3 regions of the Bacillus sp. CGMCC 1.16607 genome follow, and region 3 is predicted to be linked to each of the others. Evidence: predicted binding sites of a transcription regulator. Region 3 holds the regulator's gene; each other region holds the start of a gene.
What was found. Region 3 encodes LexA, which represses DNA repair genes until DNA is damaged. Its sites were predicted from a motif close to CGAACATATGTTCG; they were not measured.

Region 1: the regulator LexA is predicted to act here: its motif matches at 3,816-3,829, upstream of uvrB (excinuclease ABC subunit UvrB).
Region 2: the regulator LexA is predicted to act here: its motif matches at 1,021-1,034, upstream of ACFSO7_RS02740 (ImmA/IrrE family metallo-endopeptidase).

Annotation. Positions count from the first base shown of each region.
Region 1 is NZ_JBHUJX010000018.1:372,312-384,311, forward strand. Features, by position in the region: gene uvrA (excinuclease ABC subunit UvrA) at 1-1,635, opposite strand, end outside; gene uvrB (excinuclease ABC subunit UvrB) at 1,677-3,656, opposite strand; gene ACFSO7_RS12020 (hypothetical protein) at 3,910-4,404, opposite strand; gene ACFSO7_RS12025 (gluzincin family metallopeptidase) at 4,451-6,220, opposite strand; gene ACFSO7_RS12030 (GNAT family N-acetyltransferase) at 6,244-7,125, opposite strand; gene ACFSO7_RS12035 (GNAT family N-acetyltransferase) at 7,325-8,581, opposite strand; gene ACFSO7_RS12040 (alpha/beta fold hydrolase) at 8,586-9,416, opposite strand; gene ACFSO7_RS12045 (M42 family metallopeptidase) at 9,584-10,660, opposite strand; gene ACFSO7_RS12050 (TetR/AcrR family transcriptional regulator) at 10,824-11,435, opposite strand; gene ACFSO7_RS12055 (ATP-binding protein) at 11,590-12,000, opposite strand, start outside.
Region 2 is NZ_JBHUJX010000008.1:7,966-13,730, forward strand. Features, by position in the region: gene ACFSO7_RS02735 (hypothetical protein) at 7-390, opposite strand; gene ACFSO7_RS02740 (ImmA/IrrE family metallo-endopeptidase) at 390-995, opposite strand; gene ACFSO7_RS02745 (helix-turn-helix domain-containing protein) at 1,160-1,519, opposite strand; gene ACFSO7_RS02750 (helix-turn-helix transcriptional regulator) at 1,677-1,898, shown strand; gene ACFSO7_RS02755 (hypothetical protein) at 1,951-2,295, shown strand; gene ACFSO7_RS02760 (helix-turn-helix domain-containing protein) at 2,345-2,857, shown strand; gene ACFSO7_RS02765 (hypothetical protein) at 2,922-3,062, shown strand; gene ACFSO7_RS02770 (hypothetical protein) at 3,423-3,803, shown strand; gene ACFSO7_RS02775 (hypothetical protein) at 3,832-4,002, shown strand; gene ACFSO7_RS02780 (hypothetical protein) at 4,012-4,176, shown strand; gene ACFSO7_RS02785 (DnaD domain-containing protein) at 4,178-5,041, shown strand; gene ACFSO7_RS02790 (ATP-binding protein) at 5,053-5,765, shown strand, end outside.
Region 3 is NZ_JBHUJX010000008.1:726,747-738,746, forward strand. Features, by position in the region: gene hflX (GTPase HflX) at 1-1,131, shown strand, start outside; gene ACFSO7_RS06505 (methionine gamma-lyase family protein) at 1,146-2,432, shown strand; gene ACFSO7_RS06510 (MerR family transcriptional regulator) at 2,566-2,973, shown strand; gene glnA (type I glutamate--ammonia ligase) at 2,991-4,325, shown strand; gene lexA (transcriptional repressor LexA) at 4,635-5,255, opposite strand; gene yneA (cell division suppressor protein YneA) at 5,413-5,736, shown strand; gene ACFSO7_RS06530 (YneB family resolvase-like protein) at 5,740-6,387, shown strand; gene ACFSO7_RS06535 (DUF896 domain-containing protein) at 6,487-6,720, shown strand; gene tkt (transketolase) at 6,906-8,912, shown strand; gene ACFSO7_RS06545 (helix-turn-helix domain-containing protein) at 8,987-9,184, shown strand; partial or broken gene ACFSO7_RS06550 (IS3 family transposase) at 9,174-9,705, shown strand; gene ACFSO7_RS06555 (MBL fold metallo-hydrolase) at 10,236-10,955, shown strand; gene ACFSO7_RS06560 (TetR/AcrR family transcriptional regulator) at 10,955-11,530, shown strand; gene ACFSO7_RS06565 (YrdB family protein) at 11,527-11,865, shown strand.

The DNA.
Region 1 (12,000 bases), on a different contig from region 3:
CTCAACAACAATTAAGGTGTTTCCGATGTCCCGCATATTTTGGAGCGTACTAATGAGTCGGTCATTATCACGTTGATGCAGCCCTATGGAAGGTTCATCTAATATATATAATACTCCCGTTAATCTGGAGCCAATTTGCGTAGCAAGACGGATCCGCTGTGCTTCTCCACCTGACAAGGTGCCCGCTGCTCGGCTTAGTGTTAAATAATCTAAACCGACATTAACGAGAAAACCTAACCGTTCGCTGATCTCTCTAAATATCAGCTTTGCAATTTGCATTTCTTTATCAGTCAACTCTAGATTCGCAAAAAATTTCTGTGCCTCTTCGACCGACAGTGAGGTTACTTTTCCAATATGCTGACCAGAAATAAGTACAGCCAATGTTTCTTCTTTTAATCGATAGCCTTTACATTTCGGACAAGGGTGTTGGGCCATATATTTTTCCATTTGCTCACGGATGTAGTCCGAGCTTGTATCTTTATAGCGGCGTTCAATATTTGTTAAAACTCCTTCAAACTCCACATAGCCTTCACGAATTTGTCCGAAATCATTTTCATAGCGGAAAAAGATTTTATCTCCATTCGAACCATGTAGCACACGGTCAAATAAATTCTTCGGAATATCTTTGACGGGAACATCCATGTCAATGCCATAATGATTACAAACCGCTTCAAGCAATTGTGGATAATATTGCGAGCTGGTTGGTTCCCACGGGGCGATTGCATGCTCCTTCAATGTCAAATCCCAATTTGGAATGACTAAATCAGGGTCAACCTCTAGACGTGAACCTAATCCATCACAGCTCGGACAAGCTCCGAACGGACTGTTAAAGGAAAACATTCTTGGCTCTAATTCACCGATGGAAAAATCGCAGTACGGACAGGAATGGTTTTCATTAAACAAGAGCTCCTCCTCACCGATCACATCAATAAGGACCTTGCCGGCACCTAATTTCAGTGCACTTTCCAAGGAGTCCGCAATTCGAGGCCCAATTCCTTCCTTTATAACGACCCGGTCAATGACTACTTCAATCGAATGCTTCTTATTTTTCTCTAACTCAATTTCGTCACTTACATCCATCATTTCGCCATTCACACGTACACGTACATAGCCTTGTTTTTTAACATCTTCAAAAACTTTGACATGTGTTCCCTTACGTCCGGAAACGACAGGTGCTAAAATTTGCAGTTTTGTTTTTTCAGGATACTCTAAAATTCGATCGACCATTTGTTCAACGGTTTGTGAGGTAATCTCGACACCATGATTAGGACAGGTTGGACGACCCACACGAGCATATAATAGCCTCAAATAATCATAGATTTCCGTCACGGTTCCAACCGTTGACCTAGGATTTCGACTTGTTGTCTTTTGATCGATGGAGATCGCTGGCGACAATCCTTCAATTGCGTCCACATCCGGTTTGTCCATTTGTCCGAGGAACTGCCTTGCATAGGCCGACAATGATTCGACGTAGCGTCTTTGTCCTTCTGCATAGATCGTATCAAAGGCAAGCGAGGACTTTCCTGAACCAGAAAGTCCTGTAAGCACAACAAGCTTATCTCTCGGAATGGTGACATCTATATTTTTCAAATTGTGCGCTCTTGCACCCTTGACAATCAGTTTATCCATTGCCATCTTCTACATTTCATCCTTCCACTGTCGAATCTTATTTCTATTTAGCTTTCTGCTTTCAGCTCTAATATGAGATCACGGAGCTCGGCTGCACGTTCAAAGTTGAGAGCTTTAGCCGCTTCTTTCATTTCTTTTTCCATATCAGCGATTACTTTTTCTCGTTCTTTCTTCGTCAATTTACCCAATGATGCAGCTGGTTTGTACTCTTCCTGTTCTTCGGCCGCATGGGTTGCTCTAATGACATCACGAATTCCCTTTTGAATCGTTTGTGGGGTAATGCCATGTTTTTCATTGTACTCTTCTTGGATCGCTCGACGGCGTTTCGTCTCGCTGATCGCCACTTCCATTGAGTTTGTCATTTTATCTGCATACATAATGACATGACCATTGGCGTTACGAGCTGCACGGCCAATGGTTTGAATTAAAGATCGCTCTGAACGCAAGAATCCTTCCTTGTCAGCATCTAATATCGCCACAAGTGAAACTTCAGGGATATCGAGTCCTTCACGAAGAAGGTTAATCCCTATGAGCACATCATACTTTCCTAAACGTAAATCACGTATAATTTCAATCCGCTCAAGCGTCTTTACTTCAGAATGAAGGTATTGCACCTTAATACCAATTTCCTTCAAGTAATCAGTTAAGTCTTCTGACATCTTTTTCGTCAAAGTAGTTACTAAAATACGTTCTTTTTTAGCGATTCGGTCATGAATCTCCCCAATTAAATCATCAATTTGTCCTTGAATTGGTCGCACATCAATCTTAGGATCAAGCAATCCTGTTGGACGAATAATTTGCTGAATCATTTCAGGTGAATGCTCCATCTCATACGGCCCTGGTGTTGCCGAAACATACAGGATTTGATTAACATGTTCTTCAAATTCATTAAACATGAGCGGACGATTATCCAATGCGGACGGCAGACGGAATCCATGCTCTACAAGCACTCCTTTACGTGCCTGGTCTCCATTGTACATTCCCCGAATCTGTGGCAATGTTACATGTGACTCATCTACAACAATCAAGGAATCCTTTGGAAAAAAGTCAAGCAGTGTATACGGGGTTGACCCTTCCGGACGGAGCGTTAAATGGCGGGAATAGTTCTCAATTCCAGAACAAAAACCCATCTCCCGCATCATTTCTAAATCATAATTCGTTCGTTGTTGGAGCCTTTGTGCCTCAAGAAGCTTTCCTTTTTCATGAAGCTCCGCTAAACGGACCTCAAGCTCTTTTTCGATATTCTCAATTGCAATTCTCAGCTTTTCTTCACGTGTGACGAAGTGGGATGCCGGGAAAATAGCGACATGTTCACGCTCACCGAGAATTTCACCGGTTAGTGCGTTTACTTCACGAATTCGATCGATTTCATCGCCAAAAAATTCGACACGAATACACTGTTCATCTCGAGATACAGGAAATATTTCCACGACATCCCCACGTACCCGAAACGTCCCCCGTTTAAAATCAATATCATTACGCTCATATTGGATATCCACCAAGCGATGCAGAAGTTGATTCCGTTCAATCTCCATTTCTGTTCGTAGTGAAAGAACCATTTCACGATATTCTTCTGGCGACCCTAAACCGTAAATACAAGAAACACTGGCAATGACGATGACATCTCTTCGCTCAAGTAAAGAAGAGGTAGCAGAGTGACGAAGCTTGTCAATTTCATCATTAATACTTGAATCCTTTTCAATAAAAGTATCGGTCTGTGGGATATAGGCTTCAGGCTGAAAATAGTCGTAGTAACTGACGAAATATTCGACAGCATTGTTAGGAAAAAACTCTTTAAACTCACTGTATAACTGACCAGCAAGTGTTTTATTATGTGCGATGATCAAAGTTGGTTTGTTTGTTTCTTTAATGACATTGGAAACAGTAAAGGTTTTCCCTGTTCCTGTAGCCCCTAGCAAGGTTTGATGACGTTTCCCCTCATTAATACCCTTCACAATTTCTTTAATCGCTGAGGGCTGGTCACCTTGAGGCGAATACTTTGAGACAAGTTCAAACTGATCTTTCAAAAAAACAGCCTCCTGTTCGAAATCGAGAGTGGCGGTACTTTTTCCGTTGAATGTAAGATTAGCCAATCTGAAAAATATAGATTTTTATGGCACCGCTCGTAATATATTATTCACTATCATCATTCTACCACAAAGTATCCAAAACTAACCAATAATATGCGAACGGATATTCGTTTTTTTTTATAAAAGACTTATTTTCCACAAAAAAAATCCAGCCGAAGGGAAATTCGACTGGCAATCTTTCACATTGTTTCTAAATGTTTTTAAACAAGATCGTTTTTAATAGATACATACAGATGATAAATATAATAAAATTTTTCCAGTTCATAACAATCCGATTATTTTTGGGCTGGACAATGCCGAATGCAACAATATTCCAAAACCATTTTTTATCAGTCCATGTTTTCTTTGTTGATGGTTTGTTTTCTCTTTTTTTGTTTTCGTGTCTCGCCCAAAGAATAATAATGACTACATCAAGAACGGAGGCGGCAGAAATGGCAATGATCATAAACCGTTTTGAAGGTCTCCATTTTCCTTCACGTTCTTTCTCTTTTTCTAGCTTTTTCTCTTCATAGGAGTCTAATTCCTTTTGAAAAGTAGTTGAAACCTCACTCTTTTTTTCCTTTACCTCTGTTATACTTTCTGATTTATTTCCTTGATAGGAGAGAGCAAAAAAAATCAATGAGACAATTAAAATCACGTACAATACAAAAAAGCCTAACACTGGGGATTTAAATCGTAGATTCATTTTGGGTACCTTTCTTAAATCACCAGTGGATTCATCCAATAAATGATTATGATTCGGTCAACTCCATGTATCTTTGAATATTCGATTCGATTCGATTAATCGCTTGCTGCCAGAAGTCAGGTTTCGTTAAATCGATGTCAAAATGCTTCATGGATAACTCTTCAACAGAAAGTATACCAGTATCTTTCAAAAGTTCAATATATTTACTTTCAAAATCGTCCCCATACGATTTTGATTGTTCATATAGCCCATTACTAAATAGGAAGCCAAACGTATATACAAAATTATAAAAAGGCTCTTCCACATAATAGAAATGCGGCGTGACAATCCAAAAATAATCTTGATAATGCTCTAATTGGTCACCAAACACTTCTCTCTGTTTTTCAACAACCATTTTCGTTAATTCCGCTGCTGTTGGATTCAATCCTTCCGCTTTCAGACGATAAAATTCGATTTCGAAAAAGAAGTGAAATTGAACATATAGAAGGTATAGTACAGCCGCATTAATTTGCTCCTCTAAGACTTCAAGTTCTTCTTCTTTTGAACTAACATTTTCTGAATCTGTAATGATTAACTCTGAAAGAGTAGAGGCTGTTTCAGCTAGACTCATAGGGTATTTTTGTAATAGCGATGGTTGGTCGAACAATACAGTCCCATGGAAGGTATGCCCTAATTCATGTGCTAAAACCGCTACATCATTAAAGCTTCCATAATAATTAAGAAACACCCTTGACTCCCTACTCACTGGGAAGGCAGCTGCAAATCCTCCTAGTTGCTTATCCACTCTAATTTCAGAATCAATCCATTGATTTTGATAGGATTTCTCAACAAACTTCGAAAAGATCGGAAATTGTTTTTTCGTTTTTTCTAAAATGAATTGAATTCCCTCTTCCAAGCTGTATTGCTTTTGACCGTCATTCTTTTGATCAATAGGGACGAATAGATCGAAATAACTAAGCTTGTCTATGCCAAGTAATTTTGCTTTATGTTTAAAATAGGAATGAAAAATATGATTATTCGATTTAATCGTATCCCACATTGTATTTAAAGTGTGTTGTGAAATCTTATTTAAAATTAGAGGCTCCTTTAGTACTGAATCCCAGCCTCTTTGTTTATATACTTTCATCCTAAATCCAGCAAAATGATTAAGGATCGCCGCAAAAGTTTCCTCATTTTCACGAAGCGTATTTTGTCGTGTATGATGGACTTCTTCCCTAATAATACGATTATTGTCCTTACTATATTTTGAAAGCTCTCCAAGAGTTAATTGTTCCTCTTGAAATTGAAATCTAAGATTGCTAATAGATAATTGGTATAATTCAGCCCACCCTTTATATCCATCAATAGCTAACTCTGATATTAAATTTTCCATTTCAACTGGCAATCGATCTTTCGCATTTTCGCGTAAATGATGTAAGTAAAGGGAAATTCGATCATCATTTAATTCTTTTTCTAGTTCCAAAAAATCTACATCATGTATTTCTATTAAAAAGTTTTGAAAGAGCATTTCCATGAAAGAATGTCTGGTGGAAATTTCGCTTGCCCTTGCATCTAATTGTTGTGCCTTTTCATCTTTTGTATTTTGAGAAACTAGGCAAAGAGTAAACTCAACTAACTCCTCTAATCTCTTTTTTAAGTCCTCCATGGTGTTCAAATAGAAAAAAAACAAGGATTTATTTGCTTTCTCTTCTTTATTCATTAATCTATTAATCTGTTTTTCAATGTCATTATGTAAATCCCTTACAAAATGTTGTAATTCTTCGGAGTCACTATAACCTTGATATAAATTATCTAAATTCCATTTTCCGTTTGACATCTATTACACATCCACATTTTATTCTATAAATTTTTTAGCATATAAACTTGTTTTGCAATTGGAGTGAAACCAATTTTTGTTAGAACATTATGAGTTAATTGACTTCTCTTTAATGGCAAATTCGGAATAACACGTCGAATGTCATCAGTAAATGATCCAAAAACATGATTCAACAGGAAGTGCGTTATTGTTAAAGAATCAGGATGTTCTTGAGAAGCTTCACATTGAAATAAGACGGTTCCAACATGCTTACCTGTCGAATCAATCGACTTGCGATAATAGGCATAGCCGACAACCTCACCATCCTTATCTTTAACCACTACTGCTTCACTGTCTTTTGCGCTTTGCCATTGTGTTTGCCATGGATTCAATCCTTTGTATAAAGCGAGAGATCCAATCTGCTGCGGCAATACTTTTTCAATAGAATAGTTTTCAAATGATTCTTCGAAAGGAGCTTTTGACAGAGCACCTTTCAATTCTAAGTGCTCTAGCTGATCAACCACTTCATAACCCATATTTTCGTATAAAGCGATTGCCTTTTGATTGTCAGCAATTGCTTCTAGAGATGCTAAGGTTACGCCCTCTTCTTTCAAAATTGATAGAGTCGCTTCCATAAGCATCTTTCCAATGCCTTGTTTTCGATAGTCTGTTGCAACACCCGTGCCGCCATTCCATCCCAGCTTCACATCATTGAATGTTCGAACCCCGTTCTTAACGATTCCAATTGGTTGACTGTCTTTAAAAGCGACAAGAGATAAGGTTGGTGACAATCCTTCACTCACTAATCGATTCACAAAATTTTCAACTGAGGTAGTCGCGTCGAAATAATATCCCTCAAAACCGACATTCCATGCTTTAACCCCTTCTTCTAGCGTACATTCTGATAATCTTTTTATTTGAATCATCTTATGCCATCCCTTTCTATATTTAAGTTCTAAATTGCTGATTTCCCTCTTATAGTTTTTACTAATCGATATGAAGGACAAATCCTTCTAAATTAGCAATCAAAATGTCTTTAATATGCACTATGAAGGACATTCCCCTTTTAAAACAATCGAATATCCTTCAAAAGTTTCTTAAAAATAAGATTTAAATAATCTCGTTCTAAAACCCCGTCAAACAGATCGGCTGCTTGCAAGAACCGAAAAACTGTCTCAAGGATTCAAGATAAGCTGGGTCACTTATTTTCAACTTACCATATTGATAGAGAGTGAGAGTCTCAACAGAACCCATAAAAAGTGACGAACAATCTGCAATATCTAATTCAATGTCAAAATCATAGTTTTTCTGTTCAGTTACTTGGAACGCCCCATTCTCCACACGAATTCCAATTGTTTCAGGCTGATTGGACACAAGTGTGTCAATAACGTTCATTTTGAATGAAAACGTTTGATTCGTGTCAATTTTAAACGTCAATTGGCTCAAGAAGAGATTCATATCAATAATTTTGTACATGATTCCCGTACCCGAAGTGTTTGTCTCGTGATAAACGCTTGGGATTAAATGCTTACTTCCATTCGTTGGGTCACTTAGGAGAAATTCAAGAGAATTGTCCTGTGTATTAAGAATTACTCGATGTATTTGATCTGCTTGGCTATGTAAAAATGTGTTGATTTTCGAGAAAGCTGTTGGCGTATTGTAAACCAATTCTTTAACGACAATATTATTCGTTAAGAAATTAGATGGATCTTCACTTTTAAAGGAGAACATGAGATAACCCTCTAACTCCCCGTTATTCATATATCCTACAAATTTAAACGCAGGGTTTTTGAACATCGATTCCAATTCATAGTTTGTTTTAAGCAGACCGCCATGAGTGTTCTCTGCATAGCGATTAAAGCAATTTCTAATCAAATCTTTATGGGATTCATCTAAGAAAACAATTCCTTCTTTTGTGCTAGTGCTTGGAAAACTTAATGGAGCTACTTGATATTGGTTCATCTTTGTCCCATGACCAAAGCCCATTTTTTTATAAAAGCCGGGATTGAAAGGATATAGCATCGCGACGGATGCACCTCTTTCCTGAAAATGGCTGATAAAAAAGGAAATGAGCTCCTTTGCTACCTTTTCTTTTTTATGCAAAAGGTCAACGGCCACAAGACCTACTCCGCCTGCTTCAATCATTCTAGAATACAAGTTCAATTGATAGTAATGAATTCTCATCCCACCCAATAGTTTTCCTTCGCGGAAAAGCCCAAAGAATTTGATAGAATCTTCATTCTCTTGAGTTTGTACAAGATTATTTGTAAATCGCTCTTTGAATTCAGGCGTATTTTGCATAACACCTGGATACGCATTAATCACAATCGATACAAAATCAGAAATTTCTTCACTAGTTAGTTTTCTTATTTGACTGTTCATTTTTTCACTCTCCAAAGTAGTCTATGATCATAGATTGCAAGACATCTGGCTTTTCAACCGCTGTCCAATGTCCACATTCTGAAAGCACTTTTATTTGTACATGTGGAAGATATTTCACAATTAATTCATTCAAATCGTCCGGAGTAATGATATCTGACTCCCCTTGAGCAATTAAGATCGGAATCTCACGTAAATTATCTAAAATAATCAATTGATTATAGTTTTCGATAATGTCCTGACCAAGTACTTGATTCACTTCCGCATTACTCTTTGTTTTCGTTTTACGTTCTAAGGTTTCTGGAGAGTGAACATAATATCGGTCTAAAATTTTGAAAATTTCAGACACCTCAGCTTCTCCTTTTTTATATCTTTCTACCACACTATCAAAGCTCGTCTTATCTTCTGGAGATAATTTATTATTTAATTTCTCCCCAAAGCCTAAATATCCACTTGTTGTTGCTCCGACGGCCGCTGTAAGAAATAGTCGGTTCACATGCTTTGGATATCTAGAGGCATAGGCTAAAGCAAGCATGCTTCCCCACGATTCACCTACTAGATTTAGTTTTTTAATCTCTAACTTTTGACGAAGTTCTTCCAGTGTTTCTACTTCCTCAGAGATCGTATAACTTTTTTTATCTTGAGGCTCCTCGGATTGTCCGCAGCCCCTTTGATCATAAAATACTAATTGAAATTGATTTGCTAATCCTTCTAAATGGGGCAAGAAAAAACGATGTTCTCCACCTGGACCACCATGTAAAAACACTAATGGGGTGCCTTCTCCCATTTTTTTCGTAAAAATATTTAATCCCCTTATCGTTATAAATTCTTCAATCACTTAAAACCCCTCCTCATTTTGAAAATTTGTAATTTTATCATAATACAAATAGACCAATTAGTCACATGATAACTCTTCAAATTTTTATAAAAATACCTCTGCCAACTTAGTTGCAGAGGTTTATGTATGAATGGAAAATTTCCAAAGAGATTCTACTAATTAAAATATTATCTTCTTAAACTATGAAGAGCCGTTTGATCTAATTTCTTTACTAACTCTACGAACAATTGAACAGTATGCTCAAAATCATCTTCATGGATGATCGAAGCATGACTATGAATATATCTGGTTGGAATTAATATTGCTAAGGACGGAACACCATTTCCACTTAAATGTGTACTTCCTGCGTCTGTTCCTCCACCTGACATCGCATCAAACTGGTATGGAATGTTTAATTCCTTAGCTGTTTCAATCACGAGATTCCTTAATTCCTTGTGAGGAACCATCGTTTTATCAAATAATACAATTTGTGGTCCATGACCAATCTTCCCTCTTGCTTGATACGCTTGAACTCCTGGAACATCTCCTGCTACACCCACATCTATCGCAATCGAAATGTCTGGATTGATAAGGTGTGCTGCCGTTTTTGCCCCTCTAAGACCTACCTCTTCTTGTACTGCTCCAACACCGTAAACGATATTTTCATGTGACTGACCTTTAAGCCTTTTCAAAACTTCGATCACAATCGCACAACCTAATCGGTTGTCCCAAGCTTTAGCCATTAGATGTTTAGGGTTTTTCATGACGGTGAAAGGACAAATAGGGGCAATCGTATCACCTAGTTGAACACCGAACTCTAGAGCCTCAGCCTTGGATGTAGCACCAATATCAATGAACATATCCTTTATCTCTACTACTTTATTTCTTTCTGCATCTGACAGAATATGTGGAGGTTTAGAACCTATTACACCAGTAATTTCACCGTTTTCAGTCACAATATTGACCCGTTGTGCCAACATAACTTGCGACCACCAACCACCTAAAGGCATAAACTTTAAAAATCCATCCTCCGTAATATCAGATACTAAAAATCCCACTTCATCGAGATGGGAGGTGATCATGACTTTTGGACCTGATTCATTCCCTGTTTTTACAGCAATAAGACTGCCAAGGTTATCGTAGGTTATTTCATCGGCGTATGGTTCAATATATTTTTCCATGACCTGTCTCGCCTGCTTTTCATCCCCAACAACACCAGCGACCTCAGTTAATTCTTTGAACATCCAATACTGATTTTCTGTCATAGTTTCTCCTCCTAAAAATAAAACGACTATTTAGTTTATATAATTAAAACATAGCAGCCAATTTTCTTCAAGATATTTCCGCAGAATATTTCATTTTTTTGAATATTTTAATTAGTATTTAAAACAAAAAGAAAAAAGGCAAATTCATCTGCCTTTTTCATGGTTACAGCTTTATTCTGTTATAAAACATGACTTGCATTTCCTTTAACACTTCATGATATGGATAATCTTCATAGACGGTTTGAGCTAAAAGACCATCCATCATCGTCCAAAAAAGGTCTGCAAAAACTTCTGGTTTATTTTCCTTTATCAGTTCACCATTTTGTTGACCTTGGCGAATAATTTCGGTTAGTAGTCCCAAAAAATATGTGTGTCGGCGTTTCGTTAAGATATCATTTACCTCTTTATTTCTAGAAGAATGTAGCTTAAATTCGAAACTTACAACAATTTCACCTAAATCCGCTTCATTATAGGGAAATGTTGTGTCATAAATGGAAAACAAGTAATCAAGTTTTTCAGAAGTAGTCTTGTATTCATCAATCGCTTTTTTAATTTCATTAAAGTTATTTTCTGTTTTTTGACTCATTAATTCTAAATAAATTTCTTCTTTGCTTTTAAAGTAATTGTAGATAGCTCCTTTACTAATTCCGGACTGAGCAACAATATCATCTACAGTGGATGTTTCAAAACCTTTTTTTGCAAAACAAATAAGAGCACTTTCAAGAATTTCTTGTTTTCTTTTTTCTTTATAACTATCTGATACGATCGGCGTCATTATTACCTCCTGTATTTATAAATTAATTATGTATAATTAGCTACTCATCCCTATTTAAACATAATAAATTCATTCTTACAATATGGTGTACAGTTAAGAACAGCTTAAATGACAGTCATTTTTCGGCATATGAGTTGTAAGATAGTCATTGGCGTTATTGTGATATAGGCAATATTATGGTGATATGAGTTCCTTTTCCTTTCGTGCTGTTTATTTGTATCGTTCCTCTCATTTTTCCTATGATATGATAGACCGTTACGATACCCATTCCTGTACCTTTCACTTTTGTTGAGTAGAAGAGCGTACCCAGTCTGCTTATTTCTTCTTCAGTCATTCCTATTCCTGAATCAATGATTTCAAAAACTAAATTAGAACTTTGTTCATAGGCACGTACTGTCAAAATTCCACCCTTCTCCATTGCTTCCACTGAATTTTGTAGAATATTTAGTAATACTTGCTTAATATCCGTTTTACTTCCGGAGAAAGTTAATGAATCCTCTATTTCTACATTTACATGAATGTTGGAAATAGAATGAAATTGAACTAATCCGAGGACCGTTTTAAC
Region 2 (5,765 bases), 720 kb from region 3:
TGCTGATCAATTTGCGCCTAAAACAAATTTCATTGTTCTTTTATTTGGTATCAAACTTAAAATTTCCTCAACATCGGGCATTGTTAATACAAATTGTCTTACCAAATCACAATCCACATTATATATAGAAAGTCGTTTCTTCAATGATGTAAGGTTAATACCAATTTGACTAGGGGTGTTCGATTGAACCACTAGATCTGACAGTAGAATAGTTGTACTAATTATGGAATCGTCAAAATCATCTCGTCCTATAAATTCAAACGGAGAGTAAACCTCGAAATAAAAGATTGGTTTATTCCAATCAAGTTCACCTGTTTGAAAAGTAAGCACATACCAATAAGGCACCATTTCATCATTGACTAGATCATAATATACTCGTTGTTGGGGCATTATACTACCAGTCCTTTCTTATCTAAATTGGTGTATAGTTTTTTTAAAATAGCATTTGTTTCTTCAGAATAAGGTTTTGCCTTTGGGTATAGTGCTTCCAGCATTTTTCTGTGCTCTCCATCAAATTTGGATTGCTGAATTTGTTTTTGAAATCGAATGAGTCTTTCTTTTGCAAACTTTTCAGTTACATTGAAAGTTTTAGATACAAAAGCAGTTCCATCATTAACATTCATAAAATTGGCAATATGATAGTCTAATAGCATAAAAGTGGGTACACAAAAATGGTACATAAAGTTATCCGCTTGACCCTCTTGCAATCTATAAAATAACAACTCCATATTAGATTGATCTCCATAATGACGTAGTACATGACACAACTCATGCCCGAAGTCTTCCCATTGTTCAGGTGGACTTAATCGATTATCGAGAAACATTCGATATTTATCTTTATAAAAATTGGCTTCGCTCTTTTCGTCGTAGTAATGGACTGGTAAATTTAATTTTCCAGCTATTTTCATCATACATATGTCAGATGGCACAAATATAGATGAACGGTGGTACAAATTTTTAATAAAATCCTCCAATGGAGTGTAATAATATGTCAAAATATTTCACCTCATGAACATTATACAAACATGTGTTCGATATGGCAATAAAAAGAAAATGTCCAAATTGTGGACATTTCCTAGAAATTTAAAATTTTTAATAAAACAAAAGCACCCAAAGCAAAAAATATTTGTTTTAGGTGCTCGTTTAATTCTATATGAGACTACTTCTCCTCAGACTTAATAATCTCCCACATTTTTTTGAGTTTGCGAAGATCCTCTTCTTCTGACTTAGGTAACTCCTTATACCAACGCTGAAGATCTGGATCGTTGATAAAGTCCTGGAATTCTTTGTCATTATTTTGTAGATTAGGGTTGTTAGTGTTTCCCAAGAGCCAGTCAGTCGATACTCCGAATGTATTAGCTATCATGTTAAGTGTTTCTTTTCTAGGTACTCTATTTTTTTCTTCAGATTCATATCCAGCAATAGTAGGTCTAGTTACACCTAGTTTTTCAGCAATTTGTTCTTGAGTTAGACCTAAATCCTCACGTAATTTTTTAAACCTCTTAGCAAAAACAGACATTGTATCACCACCGGAACATTCTATATCAATTTTAAACTTTTTTGTTCCTTAAAGAAACGTAAAAAATAGGAACAAAACATGTTGACAAAGTTCCGTTTAGGAACTATTATAAGACTGTAAAGAATGTTCCTAAACGGAACTTAAAGAGGTGAAAGTAGTGACATCACGCACTGATTTAATTAGTAGAAGAAAAGAACTGAAATTTACTCAAGAACAAGTTGCTGAACTGTCAGGTATTAGTCGAGCTTACTATACAAATATCGAAGCAGGTCGCAAGGAACCGTCGATGGGGGTTGCAAAAAAAATCGCAGATGCATTAAAAACAACAGTAGATCAAATTTTTTTTAATAATAATGTTCCGAAGTGGAACGCAGGGTGAAAAGCTAGCAAAAATTTAAAAGCACTCATTAACTTTGAAAGGTTGTGTCGTAATGCAATATCACTTAGCTGACAATCTGGAACCACTTCAAACCATAGGGAATGGGATTGTCCAAGATTCTGTCTCCAAAATCTTGGAGAAAAGAACTGAAGCTACGATTGTCGCCTACTCAATTGAAGAAGGAAAAAAATATTCTAGCATTTATGTCCTATTTTTAAGCAAATACAAATTTTGCGATAGTTTTAATTTTAAAAGGTATGACTATTGGCATGATGAAAATGATTTGGAAGATAGAGGTTTGAAATCTGATCAATATGGTTTAGGCATTAACCTAGTTGATTTGGAAAAACTTTCACATCTTAAATCATTCTACTTAAGTGTAAAGCCAACGGAGTAACAAAGATATATGGGAAATGTTACAAATTTTTTAAAAAGGGGAGAGAAAGTTGGCATTTAGTGAAACAATGGCTGCGGCTAGAAAACGAAAGGGGATTACGCAACAAGATTTAAGCGAGTCTATAGGATATTCTCGCGCATCTGTTGCAAAATTCGAAACTGGAAAAAGAACTCTACCAAAAGAAGCTTTGTCAACTGTAACACAGCAAATTGATGATCCAAAATTTTACTTTGAAACATGGACGGAAACAACAGGGTTAGTAAGTATCCCCTATTTCGATGGGGAATACATAGATCGTCACCCTTCGAGCTTAGTTCATCTTGTAAAAAAAGAATCGGATGAGGCTTTGGATGCACTTGAAAATATATGTTGGTCAAAGCCAGTGAAAGCTTATACAAATAATGAACGTCAAGACTTAACTAAGTCTTTGCTGGAAGTTTTGGATGCGGCAGCTTCCATGGTTAATTTAGTGGCTGCCATTTGTAAGGAACATAAGATTTCGATGAAAGAATTATTTCTGTCATGGCAAATTAGCTTAAGAGCAAAAAGGTATAAAAGCTAGATTTATATTCTTACCATACTACTTTTTCTATCAACATATACATTTCCTAAAGGGGGAATGACTCATGAAAGTTCAACTAACCAAAGAACAAACAGCCAAATTCCTATCTTGCTTTATAGAAGATGCCAGAAGACTTGTCATTGCTCGAAAACAGAAAGCAAAAGAAACTGAATCAGCAATAAAGGAAAACGAAAAGGCGGGCTAAGCTAGCCTTTCGGTAGTGGACAAGCTATATAGGAGGGATGAAATTGAAGAGCTACATTTTGTATGCAAGTCGACTAATGACCGCAAGAGAAGTGAAGTTGCTATGTGCAGATTTGAAAGCTCAACGATACATACTAGATCAGACAGAGAAAGAAGGCAAAGGAAAAAGCAGCCAGTGCCGTCACACTAACTGCTTCATATAGTGAATATGTCCTTGAATTAAATATACCAATTTTTTTGATTGGCGGCAAGTGGTTGGACTTGCCGTAAAAACTAGGAAGGCGATTTCTATATACACCTGTTCGCATTCCACTCCTAGTTTTTACGGTGCGCACCAATCCATTCCAAAGGAGGGAAGCAAATGAACCGCGAGGAGAAGCGGAAAACACGGTTGGAAATATGTAAATTACTAGATACTGAGTGTTCGAAATGTGAATATCGGGTAAACCAAGGTGGAGCACACACATATTGTTATACGGTGTGTTCTGTTGGAATCAAGATGCAGTCTCTAGCTTCTCATTTAGTATGTGATGAAACTATGAAAGTTTTGCAACAAGTTACAGTTGAAAGAACAGAAAATGTAAAAACAGGATCTTGGAGTCATGAGGAAGAGTTCTACCTAGAAAATCATTTTCCTATTTTTAGTGTCAGTCACTTAGCAAACAGATTAAACCGTTCGCAAAAGTCAGTAGCTGCAAAAGTCTTTGCCATAAAAAGAGAAATCCCAAAATTAATTGGTTAATAAATAATATTCAAAAGGTGGACAAGCTATGCTTTTTGAAGTGGATTTTTCTATAAAAATTGATGGAGATTTTTATACCGTTCATACGGAGCTTATTCCTGCATTGAGCGTGTCTGAATGCAAGATAATGGCTGAAAACATTAAACAGGACTTGAGAAGAATACATGTCCAAGAGATTTACATTTTTATAGGAGCTTAATCTTAACCCATGATGATTACTAATCAATCAAAGGTATTATTGCCAGAGCGAATTTTAGATCCAGTTAATCAATTAGAATCCGTTCTAGAATACTTGAAAAGTTATCCTAATTACACACTTATTCGGATTGAAGACAGTTATGCAATTTGTGAAATACCAAGAGGGGAGAAATGAAATGGCAAAGTTTAGAATGGTACACACAGATTTCTGGGACGATCCAAAAGTCGTTGAAGAAATGACACCCGAAGACAAGTACTTTTTCCTTTATCTACTAACGAATAAAAATACTACTCAAATAGGCATTTATCAAATTACTAAAAAGCAGATGTCATTCGATTTAGGCTACACAATCGAAAGCATTAACGCATTGATGGATCGTTTTGTTAAACATCATAAACTAGTACTCTACAACCCTGATACAAGAGAAATAGCAATAAAAAATTGGGGTAAATACAACTTTAATAAAGGTGGAAAACCAGTTTTGGATTGTGTCAAATCTGAGTTGAAAATGGTCAAGGATATTTCGCTTATTCAATTCGTTGGAGAGCGTATCGAAAAAGTAGATATAAAAAAATTATACGATTCGTATACGATACGTGAAGAAAAAACGGATGATGATGGGAAGAAATGTGAAACGTTATTAAATCAATGTTTTGACGATACGTCCTCGATAGGTGGACAAGAAGAAGAAAAAGAAGAAGAAAAAGAAGAACAACAAGAAAAAGAAAAAGAAAAAGAAGAAGTTGCAGAAATCATTCAATTTTGGGATGACAATGGATTTGGGTTTAGCAATATCCATTCCAAAGAATCGTTGTTGTTGTGGTTAGATGATTCCAAATTCCCTAGACCAAAAGATATAATTCTTAAAGCTTTAAGCATAGCTTGCCATGCTAATAAGCGCCAAGGTAATTATGTTGAAGGCATTCTGCGTAAATGGGAAAACAGGTCTTTACTTACCGTTGAAGAAATTGACCAGGATGTTTCTAGAGCGAAGCAGACTAATAACACTCGCTATGATCCTTCAAAAGATAGTTTCTAGGAGGTTAGTGTATGCAATCCATTAGAAACATAACACTTTTTCCTATCAAAGAAGTTGGAGAGAAAACATGTACTTCATGCGGACACGTTTTTAAAATTTATGAAACATCCAGAGGAGTTACAGGAGCATGTAAAACATGTATTGAACGCGAACTTATTCACTCTCTTAATCTACCCAAATTAGAAGATTTGGAGAATGACAAACTTCGAAATTTTATTTTGAACACGGAAAAAGTAACAAGTGATATTCAAAATGCAACAGTTAGATCTTACCTACCCAAACATGAGATGCAAATTAAGGCTAAACAATTGGCTATTAGTTTTACTAAAGAATTCGATGGTACTAAATCTATGGTGTTTAGTGGAACTCCTGGACTTGGAAAAAGTCATCTATCTTTTGCAATTGTAAAAGCAGTGCGAGACAAGGGGCATAATGCTTTATTTATTAAAAGCACACATTTATTAGATTTATTTAGAAACTCTTACAGTGGTTCGGGTATTCCTGAAAGTCAAATATATGATCATCTAGAAAGTCTAGACTTATTAGCCATTGATGATATTGGTTCTGAGTATCTAAAAGCGAATGAAAGTGGTTTTGAAACTTGGGCATCAGATATTTTGTACAAGGTTTTTGACTCTAGAATCGAAAAGGCTAACATTTGTTCAACTAACTATTCAGAAAGTGAGTTAAAGAAGAAGTATGGAAATAACGGAGAGAGGATTAT
Region 3 (12,000 bases):
CTTGCGTCTGTTAGTCAAAAGAGAGATCGAATTCATCCAGCCACTTATATTGGTAAGGGTAAAGTAGAAGAACTAAAAGCATTGGCAGAAGAAGTGGAAGCAGATTTAATTATTTTCAATGATGAACTATCGCCTAGTCAAAATCGTAATCTTTCAGCCAGGTTGGATGCCCGCATTATCGACAGGACACAACTGATTCTTGATATTTTTGCTGGGAGAGCTCGTTCAAAAGAAGGGAAACTCCAAGTCGAGCTAGCCCAACTTCAATATTTGATGCCAAGACTGATGGGCCAAGGTATCGCATTATCAAGGCTTGGAGGAGGAATTGGAACACGTGGTCCTGGTGAAACAAAACTGGAATCTGATCGCCGCCATATTAGACGCCGAATCGATGAAATTAAAGAACAGCTCCGAGTTATTGTCCAACACCGTGATCGTTATCGGGAGAGAAGGAAGAAAAATAAAGCTTTTCAAATTGCTTTAGTCGGCTATACAAATGCAGGAAAGTCAACGTTATTCAATCGTTTATCTGAAGCGGATTCCTTTGAGGAAAATCAATTATTTGCTACACTGGACCCTATGACTCGAAAATTGATTCTACCGAGCGGATATATTTCGTTATTAACGGATACGGTTGGATTTATTCAAGACCTTCCTACTACTCTAGTGGCAGCCTTTCGCTCGACTTTAGAAGAAGTCAAGGAAGCTGATTTATTACTTCATGTTGTTGATTCGTCAAATCAAGATTACTATGGCCAAGAACAAACTGTACATAAACTACTAGAAGAACTGAAAATACAACAAATTCCTCAGTTAACAGTATATAATAAGAGAGATCTTCAGCATTCGGATTTTGTTGCATCAGCAGAAACAGAGTCCATTTTAATCAGCGCCTTCAATCAAGAAGATATAGCTAAATTAAAGCGAAAGATTGAAGAGGTAGTGATTGGAATGATGGAGCCATACTTTGTGAATGTACCTTCGACTGAAGGTAAATTACTTGCTCATTTAAAGAATGAATCCATTCTTAGGGAACTATCTTATGATGAGGACCTAGATACATATAAATGTAAAGGATTTGCCTTAGTGGATCATCAAATTAGTGGACAATTATTAAAATATAAAGTTTAGATTGGAGTTACAGCATGTTTCAACATTTAAAAAATGGAGGGCTACTTCAGCCTCTTGTAACAGACATTGAAAAACAAATTCAATCCATTCATCATGAAATTGATAAAAGAATTGACGCTAATCAATTTCGAGTATTAAAAAGTTTTCAAAATCATAAAGTAAGCGATTCACATTTCATCCCTACAACCGGTTATGGCTATGATGACAATGGACGAGATACGTTAGAAAAAATATATGCAGAGGTTTTTGGTGGAGAAGCTGGTTTAGTTAGACCACAAATCATTTCTGGGACACATGCAATCAGTATTGCTTTATTTGGGGTGTTAAGACCTGGAGATGAGCTATTGTATATTACAGGTAAGCCCTATGATACGCTTGAAGAAATAGTAGGTATTCGTGGAACGGGTGTCGGCTCATTGAAGGAATACAATATTTCGTATCAAAGTGTTGAGCTCACTGATAAAGGCGGAGTAGATTTTAATGAAGTGGCAAAAAAAATAAAGCCGAACACGAAAATGATCGGTATTCAGCGATCGAAAGGGTATGCAACAAGGCCTTCTTTTACCATCGAGGAAATAAAAGAAATGATAGCTTTTGTCAAAGAAATCAAGCCTGAAATGATCGTGTTTGTTGATAATTGCTACGGGGAATTTGTTGAGGATTTAGAGCCTTGTCATGTAGGTGCAGATTTAATAGCAGGATCTCTTATAAAAAACCCAGGGGGTGGAATCGCTAAAACAGGAGGCTACATTGTCGGAAAGAAAGAATGGGTCGAAGCATGTTCCTATCGGATGACATCACCTGGTATCGGAGCGGAAGCAGGCGCATCTCTATATAGTCTTCAAGAAATGTACCAAGGCTTCTTCCTTGCCCCTCACGTTGTAGGTCAGGCATTGAAAGGAGCTGTATTCACTGCAGCGATTCTTGAAAAATTAGGTATGAACTCACATCCAAAATGGAATGCAAAGCGAACAGATCTGATTCAATCCGTACAATTTGATGATCGAGATAAAATGGTCGCATTTTGCCAAGCAATTCAATTTGCTTCTCCAATAAATTCTCATGTCACTCCTTATCCGAGCTATATGCCTGGATATGAGGATGATGTGATCATGGCAGCTGGGACATTTATACAAGGTGCCAGCATTGAATTGACTGCTGATGGTCCGACAAGACCTCCTTATGTAGCGTATGTCCAAGGAGGATTAACCTATTCTCACGTTAAAATGGCTATTTGTATTGCGTTAGATCGATTAATTGAAAATGGGTTAATAACCATACATGAAAAAAGACAACTATAATAGTTGTCTTTTTTCATTTTTTTGAGATTTGAAATGTCTTAAAAAATTTCCATGTTAGAAAACCTAACATCATATTGACACTTTTTATAACATGACATATACTAATAATATAAAAATCTAAAGGAGATTAGTCATGAGCGAAAAGGAAATCCGTCGTTCGATGCCATTGTTTCCAATCGGGACTGTAATGCAATTAACCGATTTAACGGCAAGACAAATCCGATATTATGAAGAACATAAGTTAATATCTCCTGCAAGAACAGATGGGAATAGACGACTTTTTTGTTTAAATGATATTGATAAACTCCTTGAAATAAAAGATCTAATTGATCAAGGTGTAAATATGGCGGGGATTAAAAAACTATTTGCCGTTCAGGAGCACCATGAATTATCACAAGAAGTGAAGAAAGAAGTAGAAAAAGTAAAAAGAGAACTTTCTAATGAGGAATTGCGGAAAATCTTACGTAAAGAACTCATGCAAGCAGGACGTTTTAACCAGTCATCACCTCGAAAGGGTGAGATGGGTCGATTTTTTCATTAATTTTAGGAGGAATCTACATGGCGAAGTTTACAAGAGAAGACATTAAGCGATTAGCAGGGGAAAGTAATGTTAAATTTGTACGTTTACAATTTACTGATATTCTAGGAACAATCAAAAACGTAGAAATACCAATTAGTCAATTAGATAAAGCGTTAGACAACAAAATGATGTTCGACGGATCTTCAATTGAAGGTTTCGTACGCATTGAAGAGTCAGACATGTATTTATTCCCTGATCTCGACACTTGGGTAGTTTTCCCGTGGACTGCAGAAAAAGGAAAAGTAGCACGTTTAATCTGTGATATTCACAATGCAGATGGGACTCCTTTTGGTGGAGACCCAAGAAACAATTTAAAACGCATTTTAAAGGAAATGAATGATCTAGGCTTTACGGATTTCAACCTAGGACCTGAGCCAGAGTTCTTTCTATTTAAATTAGATGAAAAGGGTGAACCAACCCTAGAATTGAATGATAATGGAGGCTATTTTGATTTAGCGCCAACAGACCTTGGCGAAAATTGCCGTCGTGACATCGTATTAGAACTAGAAGAAATGGGTTTTGAAGTCGAAGCTTCTCACCATGAAGTAGCACCTGGTCAGCATGAAATCGATTTTAAATATGCTGATGCATTAAAAGCTTGTGACGACATCCAAACATTTAAATTAGTTGTTAAAACAATTGCACGAAAACACGGATTACATGCAACCTTTATGCCAAAACCGTTATATGGAGTAGCAGGTTCTGGAATGCACTGCAACCTTTCTCTTTTTAATAATGGAGAAAATGCTTTCTATGACCCTAGCGCAGATTTACAAATGAGTGAAACAGCAAAACAATTTATCGCAGGTATTTTAACTCATGCGCAAAACTTTACAGCAGTTACAAATCCGACAGTTAACTCATATAAGCGTTTAGTACCAGGTTATGAGGCACCATGTTATGTAGCGTGGTCTGCACAAAACCGTTCTCCATTAATTCGTATTCCAGCATCACGCGGAATGAGTACGCGGGTTGAGGTTCGAAGTGTAGATCCAGCAGCGAATCCATATCTTGCTATGGCGGTTCTTTTAAAAGCAGGATTAGATGGAATTAAAAACAAATTAACACCTCCAGCACCTGTGGATAGAAATATTTATGTAATGACTCCTGAAGAACGTGCAGAATCAGGTATTACTGATTTGCCTGCAACATTAGCAGAAGCTTTAACAAAAATGAAAGCAGACGAGGTAATTACTTCCGCACTAGGTCAACATATTCTTGAACACTTTGTTGAAGCGAAAGAAATTGAGTGGGATATTTTTAGAACGACCGTTCACCAATGGGAACGCGATCAATATATGAATATGTATTAAAAAATAAAGACCGGATTCTGATATGTTAATTTCAGAATCTGGTCTTTATCAATTGATAAAACATCACAGATTTAACTTACTCTCTTATTCTTTATTATTTGCATTTGTTGTAAATAAGAGATAGATAAATATGAATAATGATAGCAGACTTAAGGCGCCGTTTAAGATAACCTCAAATATAGTTCCATTCACCATATTGCTGAAGGTGCCGCTAGAAAAAAGGAAAAATAAAATTAGCCAGAAAAACTTTTTGTATTGATTGTAATAAAGTCGTATCATCTTAATCACCTTAATTATGATTAAATTCTACTAGTGAACATTTCTGAATACGCCAACTACTTTACCTAATATGGAGACGTTTTGAAGTAGGATAGGTTCTAAAGACGAATTTTCAGGTTGTAGGCGGAAATAGTCTTTTTCTTTAAAAAACCTCTTGACTGTAGCTTCATCTTCATCGGTCATAGCAACAACGATATCTCCATTGTTGGCAGTTGGTTGCTGTCTAACAACTACATAGTCCCCATCTAATATTCCTGCTTCTATCATGCTATCTCCCATAATTTCCAACATAAAAACATTTTCGTCAGCTGGTGCAAAACTTGCTGGAAGTGGAAAATATTCCTCGACATTTTCAATCGCGGTAATAGGAAGTCCTGCTGTTACTTTTCCAATCACAGGGACTGTGATGACATTTTGCATAGGTATAGTAGAGGTTTCTAAATCCAGTATTTCGATTGCTCTCGGTTTAGTCGGGTCTCTTCTTATTAAACCCTTTGATTCAAGTCGTGCTAAATGTCCATGTACAGTCGAACTAGAAGCAAGACCTACTGCTTCTCCAATCTCTCGTACAGACGGAGGATAACCTTTTGCGCGAACTTCATCTTTAATAAAGGCCAGTATATCTTGTTGGCGCTTGGATAACTTTGTCATAATAACGCACCTCATGTCAATTTGTTAGTTCGATTATAGCATGTATTACCAATTAATACAAACATAAGTTCGTTAATGTGTTGACAACAAACAAATGTTCGTAATATAATCGATTTGAGGAAAATAAGAACATATATTCTATAAGAGGTGTTAGTTTATGAAGCAAATTTGGACAAAACATACATACACGATTTTATTAATTAGTATAAGCTGTTTTACTGCTTTATTTTTAAGCTTTAAATCTGATTTAAAGGAAGAGCAGAATATGATCATTACGATTAACCATGGTGATACACTTTGGGACATTGCAGGTCGTTATTCAACTGTAAGTGGATTGTCAAATAAGCAATTTGTCAACTGGATGCTTACTCATAATGAGTTGGATGAAAGAAAGCTAACCCCAGGTGAACAAGTTGTTTTACCAATTAAGAATTTTCCAAGTGGATCAACTAATGAAATAGCCAGTGCAATAGGTGAATAAAAAATGAAAGCGATTATTTATTGTAGAGTTAGTACGAATAAAGTAACCCAAGAAACTTCACTTAAAAGACAAGAGGAAGAATTAATTAAATTAGCAGAAATTCAAGGCTATGAAATTGTTTCTATTATTAGAGACCAAGCAAGCGGATATGAACTTGAAAGGGAAGGAATAATAGAAGTATTACGATTAATAAAAGAAGATTCAATCGGTGCACTTCTGATACAAGATGAAACTCGTCTTGGGCGTGGAAATACAAAGATCGCTTTATTACATTGTATTAGAAAAGAAAATGTAAAATTACTTTCGGTTTCTCATCAAGGGGAATTGCAACTATCAGAAGCAGATTCCATGGTATTACAAATTGTTGGAATTGTAGAAGAATATCAGCGGAAAATTCATAATTTGAAAATTAAAAGAGGAATGAAACGAGCTGTTCAAAACGGCTTTGAACCTAAGAGGAATTTGAAAAACCAGGGATTGCATGCTGGTCGTGAAAAAATTGAAGTGCCAATAGAAGAAATTGTACGATTACGGAAAAATAATTTAACTTTCACTGAAATAGCGGCAACTTTAAGAGGATTTGGCCATAACGTTTCTAAAGCCACTGTTCATAGAAGATATCAGGATTATATAGACTCGATAGAAGGATAGATCGTTTGCCTTGTCAAAAAGCTTTTTTTTTAGTAATATCATGTAGTAATTTTAATGATGGTTACTGTTATGATATTTAGAAAGAAAGATGGGTTGAGTATGCTTCCGAATGAACGGATTGATCGCATCAATGAATTGGCAAGAAAAGCGAAAACAACTGGGTTAACAGAACTTGAAGCGAAGGAGCAGTCAAGGCTTCGCAGGGAATATCTTGAACAATTTCGTTCTTCCATGCTAAAAACTTTAACAGGTGTAAAGATCATTGATCCTAAAGGTGATGATGTAACACCAGATAAAATTAAAAAGTTAAAATCGAATACTCCTTTGCACTAGTAGTACACGGTTTTGTCTTTTATCCAACTCACACATACTTAAGCCATCTTTGTGACAAAATATTTACAAAGTGGCTTTTTTTGCTATTTAAGTATTCGTTTGGTTGTATTAATAGTATGGACACATTAATATTAATATTGAAAATTAAAATCTATAGTTAATCTACTTTGAAGGGAATGTATTTTATGTTTGAAAAGATTGATGCTCTTTCCGTAGCTTCCATACGTACTTTATCGATTGATGCAATTGAAAAAGCGAATTCAGGTCATCCGGGAATGCCGATGGGTGCAGCTCCAATGGCTTATACATTATGGACTCGTTTTATGAATCATAATCCAAAAAATCCAAATTGGTTCAATCGTGATCGTTTTGTTTTATCGGCAGGTCATGGGTCCATGCTGCTATATAGTTTATTACATTTATCTGGTTACGATTTATCAATGGATGATATAAAGAATTTCCGTCAATGGGGAAGTAAAACTCCAGGGCATCCAGAATTTAGACATACTGCTGGTGTAGAAGCTACTACAGGGCCATTAGGCCAAGGTATCGCGATGGCTGTTGGTATGGCAATGGCTGAGCGTCATGTTGCTGCTGTATATAATAAAGAGAGTTATGAATTAATTAATCATTATACATATAGTATTTGCGGAGATGGTGACTTAATGGAGGGTGTATCCGCAGAGGCGGCATCACTAGCAGGTCATCTTAAACTTGGTCGATTAGTAGTGTTATACGATTCAAATGATATTTCATTAGATGGGGATTTGTCTCAGTCATTCTCGGAAAGTGTTGCTGACCGATTCAAATCCTATGGATGGCAATATATAAAAGTAGAAGATGGAAATAATTTAGAAGAAATAGCGCAAGCGCTAGAAGAGGCGAAACAGGACTTAAATCGTCCAACAATGATCGAAGTAAAAACGGTAATTGGCTACGGTTCCCCTAATATGTCTGGAAAATCAGATGTACATGGTAAGCCGTTAGGTGCAGATGAATTGAAATTAACGAAAGAAGCTTATCAATGGACCTTCGAAGAGGATTTCCATATTCCACAAGAAGTATATGACTATTTTAAAGAGAAAGTTGTAGAAAATGGTCAGAACAAGGAAAAAGAGTGGAATGAATTATTTGAACAGTACAAAGAGAAATTCCCAGAACTAGGTTTACAGCTTGAAATGGCCCTAAATCAAGAGCTACCTGCAGGGTGGGATAAAGATATTCCCGTCTATACAGAAGGGAAAAGCTTAGCAAGTCGTGCTTCATCTGCTGAGGTAATAAATGGGATGGCAAAAAATTTACCTTCTCTGTTTGGCGGCTCGGCTGACCTTGCTGGATCGAACAATACAACTATTAAAGGGTCAAATGATTTCTTACCAAATACATACGAAGGTCGTAATATTTGGTTTGGTGTTCGTGAATTCGCAATGGGTGCTGCGTTAAATGGTATGGCATTACATGGTGGATTAAAAGTGTTTGGTGGAACATTCTTTGTGTTTTCAGATTATTTGCGCCCTGCGATTCGATTGGCAGCTTTAATGGGTTTACCTGTTACCTATGTATTTACACATGATAGTATCGCAGTAGGTGAAGATGGCCCTACACATGAACCGATTGAACAGTTACCAGCTTTACGTGCAATGCCTAATTTATCTGTCATTCGTCCAGCTGACGGTAATGAAACAGCTGCGGCTTGGAAGATTGCTATGGAATCAACCGATAAACCTACAGCTTTAGTTTTAACGAGACAGAATCTTCCAACATTACCCAATACTGATAGAAATGCCTATGATGGGGTATCCAAAGGTGCTTATGTGATTTCACCTGCTAGTAAGGAAACGGCTGATGCATTATTACTTGCTACTGGTTCTGAGGTTAATTTAGCTGTTGAAGCCCAAAAAGCACTACAAGCTGAAGGGATCGATGTAGCTGTCGTGAGTATGCCATCATGGGATCGTTTTGATAAACAATCTAAAGAATATAAGGAAAGCGTTCTTCCGAAAATAGTTAAAAAACGACTTGGTATTGAAATGGCTGCATCTTTAGGATGGCATAAATACACTGGTGATGAAGGAGATGTTCTTGCCATCGATCAATTTGGTGCCTCTGCTCCAGGTGGGATTGTTATGAAAGAATACGGATTTTCAGTTGAAAATGTCATCACGCGAGTTAAAACTTTATTACAAAATTAAAGCAAAAAGCGAACTAGATTATGAACTGCACCCTAATTGTTAGACACAACTAACAATTGGAGGTGCAGTTTTTTATGACGAAATATTCCTTAGAAACAAAATTAGCCGCAGTGGAAGCTTATATTAATGGTGTAGAATCGTTGAGAGACATAGCTCAAAAGTACAATGTTGGAGTCATAATGTTACAAGTTTGGGTCACAAAGTTTCGTAAACATGGGATAGATGCATTTCAAAATAAATATACAAGGTATTCAATTGGGTGTGGCCCCTAATATCCTTAATCGTAATTTCAAGTCTAAAAAACCAAATGAGAAATGGGTTACGGACATTACAGAGTTTAAATTGTTTGGAGAAAAGCTATATTTATCTCCAATTTTAGATTTGTATAATGGTGAAATAATTACATATACGCTCGGCTCAAGACCAACTTATTCACTTGTCTAAACCATGTTAGACCAAGCTTTTGAACGATTACAAGAGAATGAGATTCTTCTCTTCCATTTAGATCAAGGCTGGCATTATCAAATGAAAAAATATCAACATGCCCTAAATAAACGCGTAATTACGCAGAGTATGTCTCGTAAAGGGAACTGTTACGAAAATGCCGTTATGGAAAACTTCTTTGGTATCCTGAAATCAGAGCTTCTTTATTTGAAGGAATTTTGACAGTGTCGAACACTTTAAACAAGAATTAGGAAAATATATAGAGTACTATAATCACAAACGAATTAAGGCAAAATTAAAAGGCATGAGCCCGGTACAATACCGAGTTCATGCCCTCCAAGCTGCCTAAAGAAATAACATGTCTAACTTTATGCGGTCACTTCATTAGATTAGTTCGCTTTTGTTGAAATTGTCCAGCTTCAGCGCCTAGCCCCTCGAAGTGCGACTAGGTTTCTGGTTTCGCTACTCTCGCCAATCAACTAGTCTTCTTTATCGGGGGTGATCGAAATGCTTCAGCTTTTCTATATAACTTGCCACTTCACAAGTAAAGTATAATCTATTTATAGTTAAAATAAATTTGCCGCGGTCTGTTTCCACCTGAAGTTTTCTTAAACGATGCTAGCCCTACCTCTCTAACATCCTTACGGCTCCGAAGCCGATCCAGTGTGAATAAGTCCATTTAAAACAATAGTAGAATGCCAATTCATTTACTTTTACAGTTTCAAGTTACGTCAATTAATGAAGAATATAAAATATAACACTTTAAATGTATTGATGTCAAGTTTTTTGAAAAATAATAATGTCGAATAAAATCACTTGCTAAACTAATGTTATTAGTTATAATACTAATTAGATTAGTTTATTAAGGAGGATTTTTCCATGCGTATTCAGAAGCAAGGATTTTTATATCAAATTACATTTCTTACAAATATTTTTCCAGTAAATTGCTACATTGTTGAGGAAGAATCAGAATTAACTTTAATTGATGCTGCACTACCATATAGTCATAAAGGAATATTGAAAGTAGCAGATCAAATTGGAAAGCCAGTTACTCGAATTGTTTTAACACATGCACATGATGATCATCTAGGTTCTTTAGATAAACTAAAGGAGAAATTACCGAATGCAAAAATATATATTTCTGAAAGAGACTCTAAGCTTTTAAAAGGAGACAAAACTTTACAGTCAGATGAACCTCAAATGCCTATTAAAGGTGGTGCTCCTAAGGGATTGAAATCGAGACCGGATTTTTTCGTGCAAGACAGAGAAGTGGTAGGATCTTTACAGGCTGTTTTGGCTCCAGGACATACACCGGGACATATGGCTTTTTTAGATACTCGTACAAATGCATTAATCGCAGGTGATGCTTTTCAAACGCGAGGTGGAATAGCTGTTGCAGGAAAAATGAATCTATTATTTCCATTTCCGACGTTTGGTACATGGAACTTTAAATTATCTATTAAAAGTGCCGAATTACTACGTAATTTGCAACCTTCTTTATTAGCAGTCGGACATGGTGATATGTTAGTAAACCCAATAGAAGAGATGTCTCGTTCAATCATAAAAGCAAAAGAAACACTTAGAAAGAAGGGGAAATAGTGCGTAAAGGTCTCGATAAACTATCTGTGTTACAGGCTGCTGGTGATATGGTAGATCAATATGGGTTTGATCAAATTTCACTTGCAAGCTTGGCAAAGTCATTACAAATTAAGACACCTTCATTATATAACCATGTGGATGGACTCCCTGGTTTAAAAAAGGAATTGGCAGGCTATGCCATTGGAAAATTAAAAGAAACTTTAATAATAAGTGTAATAGGTAAATCTGGGGAGGAAGCGCTTTATGCCATTGGTAACGCATATGTTGAATTTGTTAGAAATCATCCAGGCCTTTATGAGGCGACAATGGCGAAAGTCGTATTTACCGATTCTAAAATGATTCAAACAGCTGATGAAATTGTTCAATTAATACTTAAAGTTTTAGAAGTGTTTCATCTTCAGAAAGATGATGCACTCCATATGGTTAGGGGTTTAAGGAGTATTGTTCATGGTTTTGCTTCGTTAGAATTGAAAAATGGATTCAATATAGAATTGAGTAAAGACGAAAGTTTTAAGCAAATATTGCAAACTTTTGTATGTGGAATTAAAACAAGAAGGTTAGGTGAGAAAGTATGATTGTCCTAAAATGGGCTAATTTAGGTTTGCGATTTATATTAGAGCTATGTGGCTTACTTGCTATCGGTTACTGGGGATTTCACACTGGGAAAACTCTTATTACAAAGTCTTTGCTTGGAATTGGCACTCCACTACTAGTTGCAGTCGTTTGGGGAATGTTTATTTCCCCCCAAGCGCCATACCAATTATCTAATCCATTACGAATCTTGCTCGAATTAGCTATTTTTGGATCTGCAACCGCAGCATTATTTTCAACTGGACAATCGAAAATAGCGATTACATTTGCCATTTCTGTTGTTGTAAATAGTACACTTATGATTATTTGGAAACAGTAGAGATTGAGGTCTAATGAAAATTTAAATTTTCAATCCAAAATATACAGTTTCGACAAAAGTTGTCATTCTTTTTAACATCTTCAGACAAACCTTTTTCTATTGTTTATTTATAATAGATGAAAGGAGTTTGTCCAC